Regions from separate parts of the Bradyrhizobium sp. NBAIM08 genome, predicted to be linked through region 2. Evidence: riboswitches for the same ligand, from Rfam matches in the RefSeq annotation. Region 2 holds a riboswitch; the other holds the start of a gene.
The links. A riboswitch is a leader RNA that binds a small molecule or an ion and turns the genes downstream of it on or off. The one in region 2 is predicted to bind S-adenosylmethionine.
Positions count from the first base shown of each region.

Region 1: it holds a riboswitch for S-adenosylmethionine, as region 2 does, so the genes downstream of both, I6F37_RS27840 (O-succinylhomoserine sulfhydrylase) here and I6F37_RS26995 (homoserine O-acetyltransferase) in region 2, are expected to answer to the same signal.

Region 1 is NZ_JADYVR010000009.1:175,618-183,495, forward strand. It holds gene I6F37_RS27825 (hypothetical protein) at 1-247, opposite strand, end outside; gene I6F37_RS27830 (PAS domain S-box protein) at 353-766, opposite strand; gene I6F37_RS27835 (2'-deoxycytidine 5'-triphosphate deaminase) at 872-1,978, opposite strand; SAM riboswitch at 2,089-2,168, shown strand; gene I6F37_RS27840 (O-succinylhomoserine sulfhydrylase) at 2,245-3,432, shown strand; gene I6F37_RS27845 (SGNH/GDSL hydrolase family protein) at 3,547-4,536, opposite strand; gene I6F37_RS27850 (SGNH/GDSL hydrolase family protein) at 4,549-5,328, opposite strand; gene I6F37_RS27855 (OpgC domain-containing protein) at 5,328-6,584, opposite strand; gene apaG (Co2+/Mg2+ efflux protein ApaG) at 6,780-7,172, shown strand; gene I6F37_RS27865 (Hsp33 family molecular chaperone) at 7,361-7,878, opposite strand, start outside.
Region 2 is NZ_JADYVR010000009.1:10,544-18,421, reverse strand. It holds gene I6F37_RS27020 (gamma-glutamylcyclotransferase) at 1-106, opposite strand, end outside; gene I6F37_RS27015 (DUF2125 domain-containing protein) at 217-1,401, shown strand; gene I6F37_RS27010 (prephenate/arogenate dehydrogenase family protein) at 1,521-2,456, opposite strand; gene hisC (histidinol-phosphate transaminase) at 2,453-3,550, opposite strand; gene I6F37_RS27000 (chorismate mutase) at 3,585-4,433, opposite strand; SAM riboswitch at 4,589-4,668, shown strand; gene I6F37_RS26995 (homoserine O-acetyltransferase) at 4,763-5,965, shown strand; gene metW (methionine biosynthesis protein MetW) at 5,968-6,630, shown strand; gene I6F37_RS26985 (alpha/beta fold hydrolase) at 6,747-7,610, opposite strand; gene I6F37_RS26980 (TIGR02594 family protein) at 7,824-7,878, shown strand, end outside.

The DNA.
Region 1 (7,878 bases), 170 kb from region 2:
GATAGTGGTATTGCGCAGCCGCGACCGCCGGCGGCAGATGGTGGATCCCGAGCTTGCTGAGCCCCGGCAGGAAACGCTCCTGCTGCTGGCGACGAAACACGCGGAAGACGAATTCTGCGGCATCCGCCGTGCCGCGGCGCGTGACGACGGTGAGGATCAGCCCGGTGAAGTAAGCGTGATAGAGATCGGCGACGGCGCGCCAGCGCTTCCATTGCGCGTGCTGCGCGAGGTCTGGTGCGATAGTCATGTTCGCTCCCTGATCATGGTTTTGATCGAGTGTGTCACCGCCGCCGGTGACAGGCAACATGACGCGCGTGCAGGCCTCCCTGCGCGGCTTTCCGTCAATTCCGCATCACGAATTTTGCGCCGCCTTGGCCGCCCGTTCGCGCTCAACGCGCTCCGTGACGTCGCGAGCCATCGCCACCGATCCCTGCACCGCGCCATCGTTGTCTCGCACCAATGCGAAGGTCATCTCGATGTAGAGCTTGCGCCCGCTCTTGTGCAGCGCGCGGGTCAGCGTCGGCTTGCCCGCAAGCTTCATGGTGCCGCTCGCGAGCGCGGCGTCGAAGCCTTTCCAGTGCGCGGCGCGAAGATGTTCGGGAATGATCAGATCGAGGTTCTGGCCGAGCGCTTCGTCGGCCGTGAAGCCGAACAGCGCGGTCGATGCGCGATTCCAGCGTGTGATCGTGCCGGAGCGATCGGAATAGATCAGCGCGTCCGCGACGTCGTTGATGATCTGTGCGTCGAGTTGGGATGGCTCAATCATGTCACCACCTTGTAGCCCGGATGGAGCAAAGCGTAATCCGGGATCGCGCCACAAGTGAGACCTTCCCGGATTACGCTTGCGCTCCATCCGGGCTACAGGATCGGGCTACACCCGAAAATGCTTCGAGAGCTTGAGGCCTTGCGCCTGGTAGTTGGAGCCGATGCGCTGGCCGTACATCGCGTCGGGGCGGGCCAGCATCTTCTCGTAGACGAGGCGGCCGACGATCTGGCCGTGCTCGAGGATGAACGGCACCTCGCGCGAGCGCACCTCCAGCACGGCGCGCGATCCCAGCCCGCCAGCGCCGGCATAGCCGAAGCCGGGATCGAAAAAGCCGGCATAGTGCACGCGGAATTCGCCGACCAGGGGGTCGAACGGCACCATCTCAGCGGCGTAGTCGGGCGGCACCTGCACCGCTTCCTTGGAGGCGAGGATATAGAACTCGCCGGGGTCGAGGATCAGGCTGCCGTCGGGGCGCGCCGAGATCGGCTCCCAGAAATCCTCCACCGCGTAGCCGGCGCGGCGGTCGACATCGACGACGCCGGTGTGGCGCTTGGCGCGATAGCCGACGAAGCCGCTCGCCTTCTCGCCGGAGAGATCGACCGAGACGGCAACGCCGCCCGAGAGATCGGCATCGTCGATGTCGACGAGACGCTCGCTGGCGTGCAGCGCATCGAGCTCGTCGGCATTGAGGATGGCATCGCCGGTGCGGAAGCGCACCTGGCTGAGACGCGAGCCCTCGCGCACCAGCACCGGAAACGTCTTCGGGCTGATCTCGGCATAGAGCGGGCCGTGATAGCCGGCGCCGATCATATCGAAGCGGCGGGTGCCGTCGGCGATGACGCGGGTGAAGACGTCGAGCCGGCCGGTCGAGCTCTTCGGATTGGCGGCAGCGACGATCTCCGGCGGCAGCGCGAGGCTCTCGAGCAGCGGCACGATGTAGACGCAGTTGGTCTCGAGCACCGCGCCGTCGGCGAGGCTAAACTCGTGCAGCTTCAGCTCGTCGATGCGCTCTGCCACGGTGGCACCGGGCCCGGGGAGGAAGCTGGCGCGGACCCGATAGGCGATGTCGCCGAGGCGCAGATCGAGGCTCGCCGGCTGGATCTGGCTCTCGACGAAGTCGTAGGCGGGCAGGATGAGACCTTCTTCCGCCATCGCCGCAATCATGCGGTCGGGCAGGATACCATTGGCGTCGGCGGCGACCGTGAACGTCAACCGGGGGTCCTCATCAGGGGTCGAGTGCATCCGGACATGCCGGAAATACAAGTCTTTTACGGCTATCCGATGGACGCCTTGACGGAAAGGGCATTGCGGAATATGAGCATCACTTATCCCGTGGTGATTTGAGCCGGCCGGCTTGCAGCCACGTTAAATAAGTCGCTAAACAGGCCGGGGACCTCTGTGATCCCGGCCCGTGGAGATATCCAGGCCGGTTTTTTTGTGACCGTTTTCGCCTCGACGGTCATGTCGGAGAGGGTCCTATGTCGAAGTCGTCTGCCACTTATCGCCCCGAAACCCGCCTGGTCCATTCCGGCACCCTGCGCTCGCAATATGGCGAGACCTCGGAGGCGCTGTTCCTGACGCAAGGCTATGTCTACGCCAGCGCGGAGGAGTGCGAGGCGCGCTTCAAGGGCGAAGATCCCGGCTTCATCTATTCGCGCTATTCCAACCCGACGATTGCAATGTTCGAGCGCCGCATGATCGAGCTCGAAGGCGCCGAGGCCGCGCGCTCGGCGGCAACCGGCATGGCGGCGGTGACGACCGCGATCCTGGCGCCGCTCAAGGCCGGCGATCACGTGGTCGCCTCCCGTGCGCTGTTCGGCTCCTGCCTCTACGTCATCCAGGACCTGTTGCCGCGCTACGGCATCGAGGCCACGCTGGTCGATGGGCTCGATCTCGACCAGTGGCAGCGCGCGCTGAGACCCAACACCAAGACGTTCTTCCTGGAGAGCCCGACCAACCCGACGCTGGACGTGCTCGACATCCCCTCGATCGCCGAGATCGCGCACAAGGGTGGCGCGCGGCTCGTCGTCGACAACGTGTTTGCAACCCCGATCTGGCAGAGCCCGCTCGCGCTCGGCGCCGACGTGGTCGTCTACTCCGCAACCAAGCACATCGACGGCCAGGGCCGCTGTCTCGGCGGCATCATCCTGTCCTCCGAAGCCTTCATCGCCGAGCACATCCACAATTTCATGCGCCAGACCGGCCCGTCGATTTCGCCGTTCAATGCCTGGGTCCTGCTCAAGGGCCTGGAGACGCTGGGCGTGCGCGTGCGCGCGCAGACCGACAATGCCGCGCGCATCGCCGAGGTGCTGGCGAGCCATCCCAAGATCTCGCGACTGGTCTATCCCGGCCGCGCCGATCATCCGCAGGCGGCGCTGGTGAAGAAGCAGATGCGCGGCGGCTCGACGCTGGTCGGCTTCGAGGTGAAGGGCGGCAAGGCGGCGGCGTTCCGTGTGCTCAACGAATTGAAGCTCGCCAAGATCTCCAACAATCTCGGCGACGCCAAAAGCCTCGTCACGCATCCGGCGACCACGACGCATCAACGCCTCAAGCCGGAAGACCGCGCCGCGCTCGGCATCAGCGAGGGATTTATCCGCTTCTCGGCGGGGCTCGAGCACGCGGATGACCTGATCGAGGATCTCACCGCGGCGCTGGAGAAGGCGTGAGGGAAGCGAGGTCTCGTAGGGTGGATTAGCCGAAGGCGTAATCCACCTCTGCTGCATCTGCGGAGATAGACAGTGGTGGGTTACGGCTTCGCCTAACCCACCCTACGCACCCTCTCACATCGGCCGGTACGTTCTCACATCGGCGGGCACGCTCACACCGAGCTTGATCTGGCCGACGGAGCGGATGATGTCGTCGCCGAGCAGCTGGGCGAAGCAGGCATAGCCCCAATCGTTCATGTGCAGGCCGTCGGCGATGACGAAGCCCTCGACCGGGATCGACTGGTTCTCGTGCCAGTCGCGCATCACCTCGAAGCGTGGGAAAATGCCGACCTTGCGGAGCTCGGCGACGTTGCCGAGCAGCTTGATCATCTTGCCGGCGCTCTCCTTGCGCTGGTTGACGGCCGGCGAATATTGCGGATCGACCAGCACGATGTCGGTGCCGCCGGCGGCCTGAATGCGGCTGATGCCGTCCTCGACCAGCTTGGCCGTATCGGCAGGATCGAGATTGCGCAGCACCGCGTTGGTGCCGACCTGCCAGATCACGAGATCCGGATGCCTGTCGATCACCTGCGTCTGCAGACGCTTCATCATCTCGGGGGCGTCCTCGCCGCCGACGCCGGCATTGATGACGCTGATGTCGGCAGTCGGATAGTGCCGGCGCAGCTGCGCGGCGAGACGATTGGGGTAATTGAACTCCGGCGAGCTCGCGCCGAACCCTTGAGTCGACGAGGAGCCGAACGCGACGATGACGACGGGCTGGCCGGCGGCCAGCTTGCTCGCGACATGCGGCAGCGAGCCCATCGCCTTGGAGCCGCCCTTCGGCGGCAGGCAGGGCACCCGGCTGAAGATGTCGGCGGCGGACTTCGCGACCTCCTTCACCTTGTCGATGGCGCGCGAGGTGACGCCGCGCTGCTCGAGCGACCTCGCGGCGACGGTGGTCTGGGACGGCGCAGCGGGCGCGGGATCAGGCGACTGGGAGGGTGCGGGGGTCGCCGGCTGAGCGGCCGGCGTCTGCGCATGCGCGGCGGGCGTCAGCAACAACAGCACTGCTGTTGCAGGCACGGCCAGCCATGACGTCAGGCAAAAAGGGCGGAGAGAACTCATTAACGCTAGACCTCAATTTTGCTGCTGGGCCGGCTCCAGATGGGCAGCGTCAATCACGAACTGTGCCAACGCCCGGCCAAGGCAATCATGGACCTGCTTCGCCAGCTCAGGCCCGCGGGACGGGTTGAACAGGTCGAACTGGCCCTGTTCATTCCACTGCCGCATGATCGCGAAACGATCGAACAGCGGGATGTCGTGCTCCTGTGCCACGACGCGCATATTATCGAGAAAAGGCTGCGCCGAGATCATGGTCTCGGTGCGCGGGCTATATTGCAAATTCATCAAGACGACGTCCGCCCCTGCCTTTTGCAGCGCAACAACCCCGTCGGTCACCGCGCTACGAAATTCGTCGGGATCGATGGATCGGATAGCATCCACGGTCCCGGTCTGCCAGATGACCAAAGTAGGCGTTTTTGCTTCCATCAGCTTAACGAAGGTGGACGCGGTCTCCTCTGCCGTTTTCTTGCTCTGTATTTCTACGGAGACGTGCACCGGCTCGGAGGGCGGCAGTTTCTCCTTGAGGATCGCCTCCATGCGCGCCGGATAGGAGCTGCTCTCCGACGACGGAATCGTGGTCGAGCGGCTGCCGATCACCAGGATGTCGAGCGGTTTGCTGGCCTTGATCGCCTCGGCGACCTTGGGCAGCTGGCTTTCGCTGGTCAGCAGATAGGACGGCAGTTCGCAGGCCGCAGGCATAGGGGATGCGGCAGACGCGGCATCGCCCGCGCGCGCCGTGGGCGCGGCGAGGTTACCGCATAGCAGGACCAGGCTCAGGAGAACCTTCGCCTTCATCAGCCCCCTCCCGCCAGATCGGCGTTGCCGACGGCGTTTTTGGTTTTCGCACCGCTCTTGTCAGCCACACGCTTGTACCACGAAATGACCCAGGCCACCCCCCACATGATCAGGATTCCGGAGAGGCTAATCAACGCATGCATGACCGGCCCGCCGGAGATTTCGGCGAGGACGAAATGGCCGGCAAAGGCCAGGAAGACGCCGAGGCAGAAGATCTCGAGCGAATGCTGACCACATAGAATCAATGGTCGTAGCCAGCGCGATTTCAAGCCCGGCCAATCGCGGGGCAGGAAGCGTACGGTCAGCGCCGCCAGCGCCAGGAAGTGCGCGAAGCGCAGCACGTCGAGGTCGGTCTTGTCGATCGGATACATCCATTGTTCGATCTGCTTCGGCATGAACTGGGAGAGCTGGGGCACGTACCAGGTCAAGGTCACGTAGAACGCCGCGATGAGATAGGCGATCGAGATCCACATCGTCACGGGCGAGGCCAGGATGCCCGACATGCGACGCGCACCTCCGAGCGCGCACCAGGCACCAAACACGAACAGCAATTGCCAGGCGAACGGATTGAAGGCCCAGAAGCCGTTCGGATAGGCCGACAGGTAAAGGTCGTACTCCCAGGTCACCGCGTAGAGCAGGACCGACAGCCCGAGCGTGACGTCCGGCCGCCATTTCATCGACCACAGGATCAGCGGCAGCGCCAGCATCAGCACGATGTAGAGCGGCAGCACGTCCATGTTGACGGGACGGAAGCGCAGCAGCAGCGCCTGCACGATGACGACGTCGGGCTGCTTGAGGAAGTCCATGATGCCCATCTCTTCGGTGTAGAGCGGGTTCTCGAACCTGGTCGCGACATAGGAGATCTCGGCGAGGAAGATCGTGAACAGGAAGACGTGGGCGACGTAGATCTGCCAGACCCGGCGCAGGATGCGCGCGGTGGCGATGAGAACGCCGCTCTCCAGCATGGCCCGGCCATAGACGAAGGCCGCGGTGTAGCCGGAGATGAAGATGAAGATCTCGGTGGCGTCGCTGAGGCCGTAATTGCGGATCGTGAACCAGGTCAGCAGACTGGGCGGCAGATGGTCGATGAAGATCAGCCACAGCGCGAGCCCGCGGAACAGATCGAGCCGGAGCTCGCGCTCGCCGATGGCGGGCAGCGTGATGGCCGGTGCCGCGGCGCGCGCCTTGGTCCCCGCAGGCTTGGCGCCCGCGGTTCCTGCGATGGTCGATCCCGTCACTTGGTCGGCAATGGTCATCGGGGCCTGGAAACCCTTCCGCAAATCGCGACGTTGAAGCAGTGTAATGGTCCGGCTGTCGTCTCGCAAAGCGTCCGGATCACATCAGGGTGTCTCCCTCGATGGTGTGCTTTCCCGCCAATTCTGGCGGGACGATGTCGCCAAGGCGCCCGCGGGGGTTTGGTTCCCGGGGCGGATTTCGGTATGATGACAGCCATGTACCGCGCCGTGACCCGCCAGATCGAAGTGACCGTCGAGCCGAACTTTGTTCCGGAGCAATCGTCGGCCGACCGCTCGCGCTACTTCTGGTCCTACACCATCGTCATCACCAATTCGGGCGAGGAGACCGTGCAGCTCAAGACACGGCACTGGATCATCACCGATGCCTCCGGCCGCCAGCAGGAGGTGAAGGGCGAAGGCGTGGTCGGCGAGCAGCCGATCCTCGCCCCCGGCGAACGCTTCGAATACACCTCCGGCGTGCCGCTCTCGACCGCCTCGGGCTTCATGACCGGCCGCTACCAGATGGTCAGCGAAACCGGCGAGCGTTTCGAGATCGACGTGCCGACGTTTTCGCTGGACAGCCCCGACAACAAGCGGGTGTTGAATTAGAGAGGCGAGTTCGCCGTAACACTCACAACTGTCATGCCCCGGCGTGACCGGGGCATCCAGTACGCCGCGGCCTCTCGTTTCGATCAGCATCGTCTCGGAGTACTGGATCGCCCGATCAAGTCGGGCTATGACACCGCGCGTGTGGCACTGCTCCACTCGACATTGCGAGTGCAGCGACGCGGGTAGGCTCAGGCGTCCTCGACGCCCGCCTCGTGCGGCGTGAACTGATACACCGACGAGCAGAACTCGCAGGTGACGACGACCTTGTCGTCCTTGACCATGGCGGCGCGGTCGTCGTGCGAGAAGCTCTTGAGCATCGCGGCGACCGCATCGCGCGAGCAGGAGCACCGCGCCTCGAGCACCTGCGGATTGAACACACGCACGCCGCGCTCGTGGAAGAGGCGGTAGAGCAACCGCTCGCCGGAGAGCTCGGGATCGATCAGCTCGACGTCTTCGACCGTCTCGATCAGCGAGCGTGCCTCGACCCAGGCATCGTCTTCCGCGACGCTGTGCACCTCGGTGCCGTCGGGCGCATCGCCGGGATGCAAGTCCGCCTGCCGCGCGCGCTCCGGCGCCTTCGGCAGAAATTGCATCAGCATGCCGCCGGCGCGCCAGCGATGCTTGCCGCCGTCGCTCGAGCGCCACTCCTCGCCGACCGCGAGGCGCACGCGCGTCGGGATCTGCTCGGAGCGCAGGAAATATTCGT
Region 2 (7,878 bases):
CGCGCTCCTCGAAATCGAAGCCCGGCCGCCACATCAGCGAGCCGTAGCCGAACACCCAGAGGTCGCCCTTGGCTGTGGTGACGGAGGGGAGGGTGATTTCGGACATTTCGGGGACGGCTACCAGAACCCTGCGCCCAAGCGAAGCGATTTCTGCGCCTTTCGTCGCAGGCCCGCCCCGCTTACATTTGCCTGAATCTGGCGTCAAAGGGTCGCCGCATGTCCAATATGACCGTTGCCACTGGCCGCCGCTCCCGCTGGGGCCTTTTCATCGCCCCCGTTCTCGTCCTGGTCCTCGCCGTCGGCTGGACCTGCTTCTGGTTCTATGCGGCGTGGCAGGCCGAAATCGTCGCCGACGCCTGGCGGGCGCAGGAGGCCAAGGCCGGCCGCATCTATGATTGTGCCAAGCGCTCGATCGCCGGCTTCCCGTTCCGCTTCGAGGTCCAGTGCTCCGGCGCCAGCGTCGCCCTGGTCTCGCAGAACGCGAGCAAGACGCCGTTCACGGCCAAGCTCGACAACATCCTGGTCGTGGCCCAGGTCTACGACCCCAAGCGCATCATCGCCGAATTCGCAGCGCCCGCCACGCTGATCGACGGCATTACGCAAAACACCTTCACCGTGAATTGGAGCAAGGGCCGCGCCAGTGTGGCGGGTCTGCCGGCTGTGCCGGATCGCGCTTCCATCGTGTTCGACGACCCCAGCCTCAACCGTCTCGATGGCAGCGTGCAGGTGCCGCTTGCGCGCGCCAAGCAGGTTGAGCTGCACGGGCGCCTTGCCGATGGCTCGCCGGCCGATCATCCGGTGATCGAGACCGTGCTCCATGTCGCGCAGGGCAGCATCCAGGGCGTGCATCCGCTGCTCGCCGAGCCGTTCGAGGCGGACACCCGCGCCAAGATCACCGGCCTCTCCGACCTCACGCCCAAACCGTGGCCGCAGCGCTTCCGCGAGATCCAGGCCGCCGGCGGTCACATCGAGATCGTGCAGTCGCGCATTCAACAGGGCGAGATGATCGCGGTCGCGGCCGGCACGCTCGGCCTGTCGCCCAACGGCCGGCTCGACGGCGAATTGCAGATGACGGTGACCGGCCTCGAGCGCGTGATCCCGGCGCTCGGCATCGAGAAGATGCTGGAGGAGGGCGTACCGCAGGCAACGCTCGATCGCCTCGCGCCCGGCGTGAAGTCGCAGGACCTGAATAATCTGTTCGGCGCGCTCGACCGCGCCGTGCCGGGCCTCGGCAAGGTCATCAAGCAGAACGCCAATGCCGGCGTTGCCGCCGGCATCAATTCGATCGGTACCGAGAGCACGCTGGAAGGTAAGAAAGCGCGGAGCTTCCCGCTGAAATTCGTCGACGGTGCCGTGCTGCTCGGCCCGGTCAAGGTCGGCCAGATCCCGCCGCTGTATTAGGTGGCTCCCGTAGCCCGGATGGAGCGCAGCGCAATCCGGGGTTCTTGATCACAGCTGGCACTGTCCCGGATTACGCTTGCGCTCCATCCGGGCTACGCAGCATTGTCCGGGCTACAGGCTCACGGCTTCTTCAGCGCCGCATGCGGCCGGCCGAAATCGGGCGCGGCGGAATCCTGGCCGATCTCGACGATGCCGCGGCGGATGGCGCGGGTGCGGGTGAAGTGGTCGAACAGCGCCTCCCCGTCGCCGCGGCGGATCGCGCGGGTGAGTTTTGCCAGATCCTCGGTGAAGGTGCCGAGCATCTCCAGCACGGCCTCCTTGTTGGCGAGGAAGACGTCGCGCCACATCGTCGGATCGGACGCCGCGATGCGGGTGAAATCGCGAAAACCGCCGGCGGAGAATTTGATCACCTCGGATTCCGTCACCTGCGCCAATTCGTCGGCGGTGCCGACGATGGTGTAGGCGATCAGATGCGGCAGGTGGCTGGTGATCGCGAGCACGAGGTCGTGATGATCCGGCGTCATCACCTCGACCTTGGCGCCCATCGCCGCCCAGAACGCGCGCAGGTGCTCCGTCGCCGCTGCGTCGCTGCCATCAGGCGGGGTCAGGATGCACCAGCGGTTGATGAAGAGCTCGGCAAAGCCCGAATCCGGGCCGGAATGCTCGGTGCCCGCCACCGGATGCGCCGGCACGAAATGAATGCCGCCCGGCAGATGCGGGGCCATGTCGCGGACCACAGCGCCCTTGACCGAGCCGACGTCGGAGACGATCGCACCCGGCTTGAGATGCGGCGCGATCTCCTGCGCTACGGGTCCGCAGGCGCCGACGGGAATGCAGAGGATGACGAGATCGGCATCCCTCACGGCCTCCGCATTGGTCGCCACCACCTGATCGACGATGCCGAGCTCGGCGACACGCGCGCGTGTCTTCTCCGAGCGTGCGGTGGTGACGATTTCACCGGCAAGCCCCTGGAGCTTCGCAGCGCGGGCGATCGAGCCGCCGATCAGGCCGAAGCCGATCAGCGCCACGCGCTGGAAGTGCGCCTGCGCGCTCATTTGCCGCCCATGAAGTCGCGCAAGCCTTCGACGACGAGGCGGTTGGCCTCCTCAGTGCCGATGGTCATGCGCAGCGCATGCGGCAGGCCGTAGTTCTTCAAGCCGCGCAGCACGAGCCCCCGCTTGGTCAGGAACGCGTCGGCGTCATCGGCGGTCGTGCCCTTGTCCGTCGGGAAATGGATCAGCACGAAATTGGCGACGCTCGGCGTCACCTTCAGCCCGAGCTTGCCGATCTCCTCGGTGAGCCAGTTGCGCCAGGTCTCGGTGAACTGCTTCGACATCGCCTGATGCGCGGTATCCTCGATCGCGGCGACCGCGGCATACATCGCCGGCGTCGACACGTTGAAGGGACCGCGGATGCGATTGACCGCGTCGATGACGTGCTCGGGCCCGAACATCCAGCCGATGCGCAGCGCTGCAAGACCGTGGATCTTGGAGAAGGTGTGCGTCACCACCGTGTTCTCGGTGGTGGCGACGAGCTCGATCCCCATCTCATAGTCGTTGCGCGAGACGTAGTCGCAATAGGCGGCGTCCAGCACCAGCAGCACGTGCGAGGGCAGGCCGGCGCGCAGCCGCTTGACCTCGTCGAACGGAAGATAGGTGCCGGTCGGGTTGTTGGGGTTGGCGAGCCAGACCAGCTTCGTCTTCGGCGTCACGGCCTTCAGGATGGCGTCGACGTCGGCGGTGAGGTTGGTCTCCTGGGCGATGACGTTCCTGGCGCCGACCGCCATCGTCGCGATCGGGTAGACAAGGAAGCCGTGCGTGGTCGAGATCGCCTCGTCGCCCTGGCTGAGATAGGTGTGCGCGAGCAGATTGAGGATCTCGTCCGAGCCGGCGCCGCAGATGATGCGGTTGGGATCGAGGCCGAACGAGCGGCCGATCGCCTCGCGCAGCACGCGCGAGGTGCCTTCCGGGTAGTCCTCCAGATGATCTGCCACGCGCTTGAAGGCTTCGATCGCCTTGGGCGAGGGCCCGAACGGCGTCTCGTTGGCGGAGAGTTTGAACACCTTGCGGCCCGGCTCCGGCACCGGGCTCTTGCCGGGCGTGTAGGGCGCAATATCGAGAATGCCGGGATTCGGCACGGGGCGGGACATCTTGGACTCCGGATAGGCTGGGCTGCTCGCGATTTTACGATTTCGGCCCGGTCGGGGGCACCGTATAGCGCGTTGCGTGGCTGCCGACGAGGGCCACAGAGCGCACCGAGGCCCCCGCCTCGATCAGGGCAGCCCTGATCTTGTCGATGCTGGTCGCGCCGGTGACCGAGACCAAGAGCGCCGCGCCGTCGAAGGCGGTATCTGGCACGGCCACGATCTCGGCGAGCGGCGACAGCGCGCGGGCGACCTCGGCGTTCCATCCCGAGACGCGCACGCTGAACGTCTCGACCTCCGTTACCAGGGCGCTGTCGGCGACGCGCGAGATCGCGAACACCGGCAAGGCGGCCGGATGGTCGGCGCGCTCGATGAAGGGCATCCGCGCGATGATCTTCGGCGCGCCGTCCGCTTCCAGCTCCAGCCACCATGGCGTGCGGCTCGAGGTCGCCGAGACCATTGCCAGATCACCCTTGGATTTCGCTACCGCCTCGACCGCGGCCTGTGCGCTGAAATGCGCGACGTAAGGCACGGTGAAGCCGAAATTGAAGCGCACGGAATCGCGCATCGCCGCCTCGCTGGCCGAGATGTCGGCATGCACCGAGAACGGCGCCTGTACGTAAGTGAAGGTCGAGATGATGACGCGCCAGATGCTCTCGACCGTGTCGAGCGGCAGGATGCCGCGATGACGCTGCACGATCTCGCGCATCATGGCAGCCTCGCGCGCGGGCCGGAACGCCGAGCCGACCTCCTGGGTCTGCTTCACCTGGATCAGGCGATCGATGATCTCGCCGCGCTGCATGAGGAGGCGATGCATGCCCTCGTCAATCGCGTCGATCTCCTTGCGCAGTTCCTGCAGCGATGGTGGCGCGGGCGGACGTTGGGACATGTCTGGTCGTCGATCGTTCCGATGGGGATGTCCTGATTAGGCAGTCGTGGCGGCGAAAGCAAAGAGAAATGACGTGCTTTGCAGGCGTTGCGGCAGAGGCGAATTGGGCCGATCCGGGCCGCGACTTGACGAAAACCGCCCAAGACGGTAGCTTTTGCCCGTTCCGTGGTCATTTGAGCCGGCCGGCTTGCAGCCACGTTAAAAAACTCGCTAAACAGGCCGGGGACGCTTCCGATCCCGGCCGAACCTATCGTTCAGGCCGGGTTTTTCATGGCCTGATGTCAGCGGCGCGGTCGAGCAGCCAGTCGCAAACGAGGTCGATGTCCGAGATGGGTAGCGTCAAGTCGATACCGAGTCCTGCGATCAGCGCCGACGAGCGGTCGCACGAGGTCGATCATCCAAGCTCGCTGGTTGCGCATTTCGGCACCGAGCAGCCGCTGCGGCTCGATTGCGGCGTCGATCTCACCCCGTTCCAGATCGCCTACCAGACCTATGGCGAGCTCAATGCCGATCGCTCCAACGCCGTGCTGATCTGTCATGCGTTGACCGGCGACCAGCATGTCGCCAACGTACATCCCGTCACCGGCAAGCCGGGCTGGTGGGAGACGCTGGTCGGTCCCGGCCGACCCATCGATCCCAAGCACTACTTCATCATCTGCTCCAACGTGATCGGCGGCTGTATGGGCTCGACCGGGCCGGCGTCGATCAATCCCGCCACCGGCAAGGTCTGGGGCCTGGACTTCCCCGTCATCACCATTCCGGACATGGTGCGCGCGCAGGCGATGCTGATCGACCGGCTCGGCATCGACACGCTGTTTGCCGTCGTCGGCGGCTCGATGGGCGGCATGCAGGTGCTGCAATGGACCGCCGCCTATCCTAGCCGCGTGTACTCCGCGCTGGCGATCGCCTGCGCGACGCGGCACTCGGCGCAGAACATCGCCTTCCACGAGCTCGGCCGCCAGGCCGTGATGGCCGACCCCGACTGGCATGGCGGCGGCTATGCCGATCGCGGGATCCATCCGCATCGCGGGCTCGCGGTGGCGCGGATGGCGGCGCACATCACCTATCTCTCGGACGCGGCGCTGCACCGCAAGTTCGGCCGGCGCATGCAGGACCGCGAGCTGCCGACCTTCTCGTTCGACGCCGATTTCCAGGTCGAATCCTATCTGCGTTACCAGGGCTCGTCCTTCGTCGAGCGCTTCGACGCCAATTCCTATCTCTACCTGACGCGGGCGATGGACTATTTCGACATCGCCGCCGACCATGGCGGCGTGCTGGCCAAGGCCTTCGCCGACATCAAGACCCGCTTCTGCGTGGTCTCCTTCACCAGCGACTGGCTGTTTCCGACCTCGGAATCGCGCGCGCTGGTGCACGCGCTGAACGCTTCGAGCGCGCGCGTGTCATTCGCCGAGATCGAGACCGATCGCGGCCACGACGCCTTCCTGCTCGACGTGCCCGAATTCTTCGACATCTCCCGGGCCTTCCTGCAATCGGCAGGCAAGGCCCGCGGGCTCAACCTCGAGGACCGTTAGCGATGTCCGTGCAGGAAGTGTTGCCGCTGGACGGCGTTGCCGCCAGGCCATCCGGTGATTATCGCGCCGATCATCGGCTGGTCGCCGAAATGGTCAAGCCGGGCTCGAAAGTGCTCGACGTCGGCTGCGGCGACGGCGATCTGCTTCAGCTGCTGGAGACCCGCGGCATCGACGGCCGCGGCATCGAATTGTCGCGCGAGGGCGTCAACCGCTGCGTCGCCAAGGGGCTCGCGGTGGTGCAGGGCGATGCCGACACCGATCTCGTCAATTATCCCGACGATGCCTTCGACTACGTGATCCTGTCGCAGACGCTGCAGGCGACGCGGCAGCCGAAGGTCGTGCTGGAGAACCTGCTGCGCATCGGCCGCCGCGCCATCGTCTCGTTCCCGAATTTCGGCTTCTGGAAGATGCGGCTCCAGCTCCTGATCGGCGGCCACATGCCGCGCACGGAGAATCTGCCGGCGACCTGGTACGACACCGCCAACATCCATTTCTGCACCATCAAGGATTTCGTGCAGCTCTGCGACGAGATCAACGTCAAGATGGAGCGCTCGGTCGCGCTCGATCTCTACGGCCGCCCGGTGCCGCTGAACCTGCCCTGGTGGGTGTGGAACATGTTCGGCGAGCAGGCGGTATTCTTGCTGAGCCGCGGCGGGGGGAAGTAGTTTCTCTCCGTCATTCCGGGGCGATGCGAAGCATCGAGCCCGGAATCCATCGTCCAACAGCGCCTGCAGCCCGATGGATTCCGGGCCTGCGCCTTCGGCGCATCCCGGAATGACAGCTAGTGGGAAACCAGCGACCGCGGGTCCCGCACCGGCCAACGTCCTGCTTCCACCAGCGTCACGAACCGCTCGACACTCTCGTTGAACAGCGCGGGCTCCTCCAGGTTCAGCACGTGGCCGGACTTCGGAAACATCGCGAGCCCCGCCGCGGGCAGGTGCTTCTTCAGGAACAGGCTGGCGCCCACGCAGGGCTCGTCCTCGTCGCCGCAGATGATCAGCGCGGGTGTTGCCGCGCCTCTGATCGCGTCCGTCATCGTGTAGATCGAGGGACGGCCGCCCTGGAATCCGCGCATGGTGCGCGCCGATCCCTTGGCATCGTGCCGCGCCAGTGCGGCGTAGAAATCGGCATGCCCGCGTGGATCCTTCACCAGGAACGGAATCCGGCTCGGCGCCTCGCGCGTGACTTTCGCGACCTCCACCGATCCCAGCGTCTCGAACTGCTCGGCATTGGCGCGGCACTGCGTGCGCCAGGTCTCCAGGTTCTCGAGCTCCGAGCCGGAGCCGACGCCGGCCAGCGTCATCGACAGCGCGCGCTGCGGCGCGTTCAACCCGATCTGCAACGAGGAATAGGCGCCCATCGAAAGACCGACGAGATGCGCGCGCTCGATGCCGAGATGATCGAGCACCGCAAGCGCATCGGTGTAGAAATGCGTGTAGGTGTAGACCTCGCCGTCAGGCACGTCCGACGGCGTGTAGCCGCGCGCCGAATAGGTGATGCAGCGATGGCCACGCGAGAAGTAGCGCATCTGCGGCTCCCAATTGGTGTAGTCGGCCGCGAACTCGTGCAGAAAAAGTATCGGCGTTCCCTGGCCCGCCTCCTCGAAATAGATGCGGACGCCGTCCCTGGTCGTGGCGTGGGGCATTAACCGTTTCCCTCTGTTTCAAGCCGTGTTCGAGGATCGCAGTTAATTCTGTTGTCGGCAATGCGGCAGCAGCGCCGAGCACGAACACAAAATCATTGCAGCCATTCGCGGGCGTTGCGTCTTTTTCTCGCCACATCGGGCGGCTTAACGGCCAAACGGATGTCGGCCATTGCACGGGCCGGCGGGAAGTGGGGGTGTCAAGAAGGATGAAGAATGTTCGAGTTGTTTGCGTCTCGCCTGTCGCGTTGTGTTATCGCGCTGGCGCTGT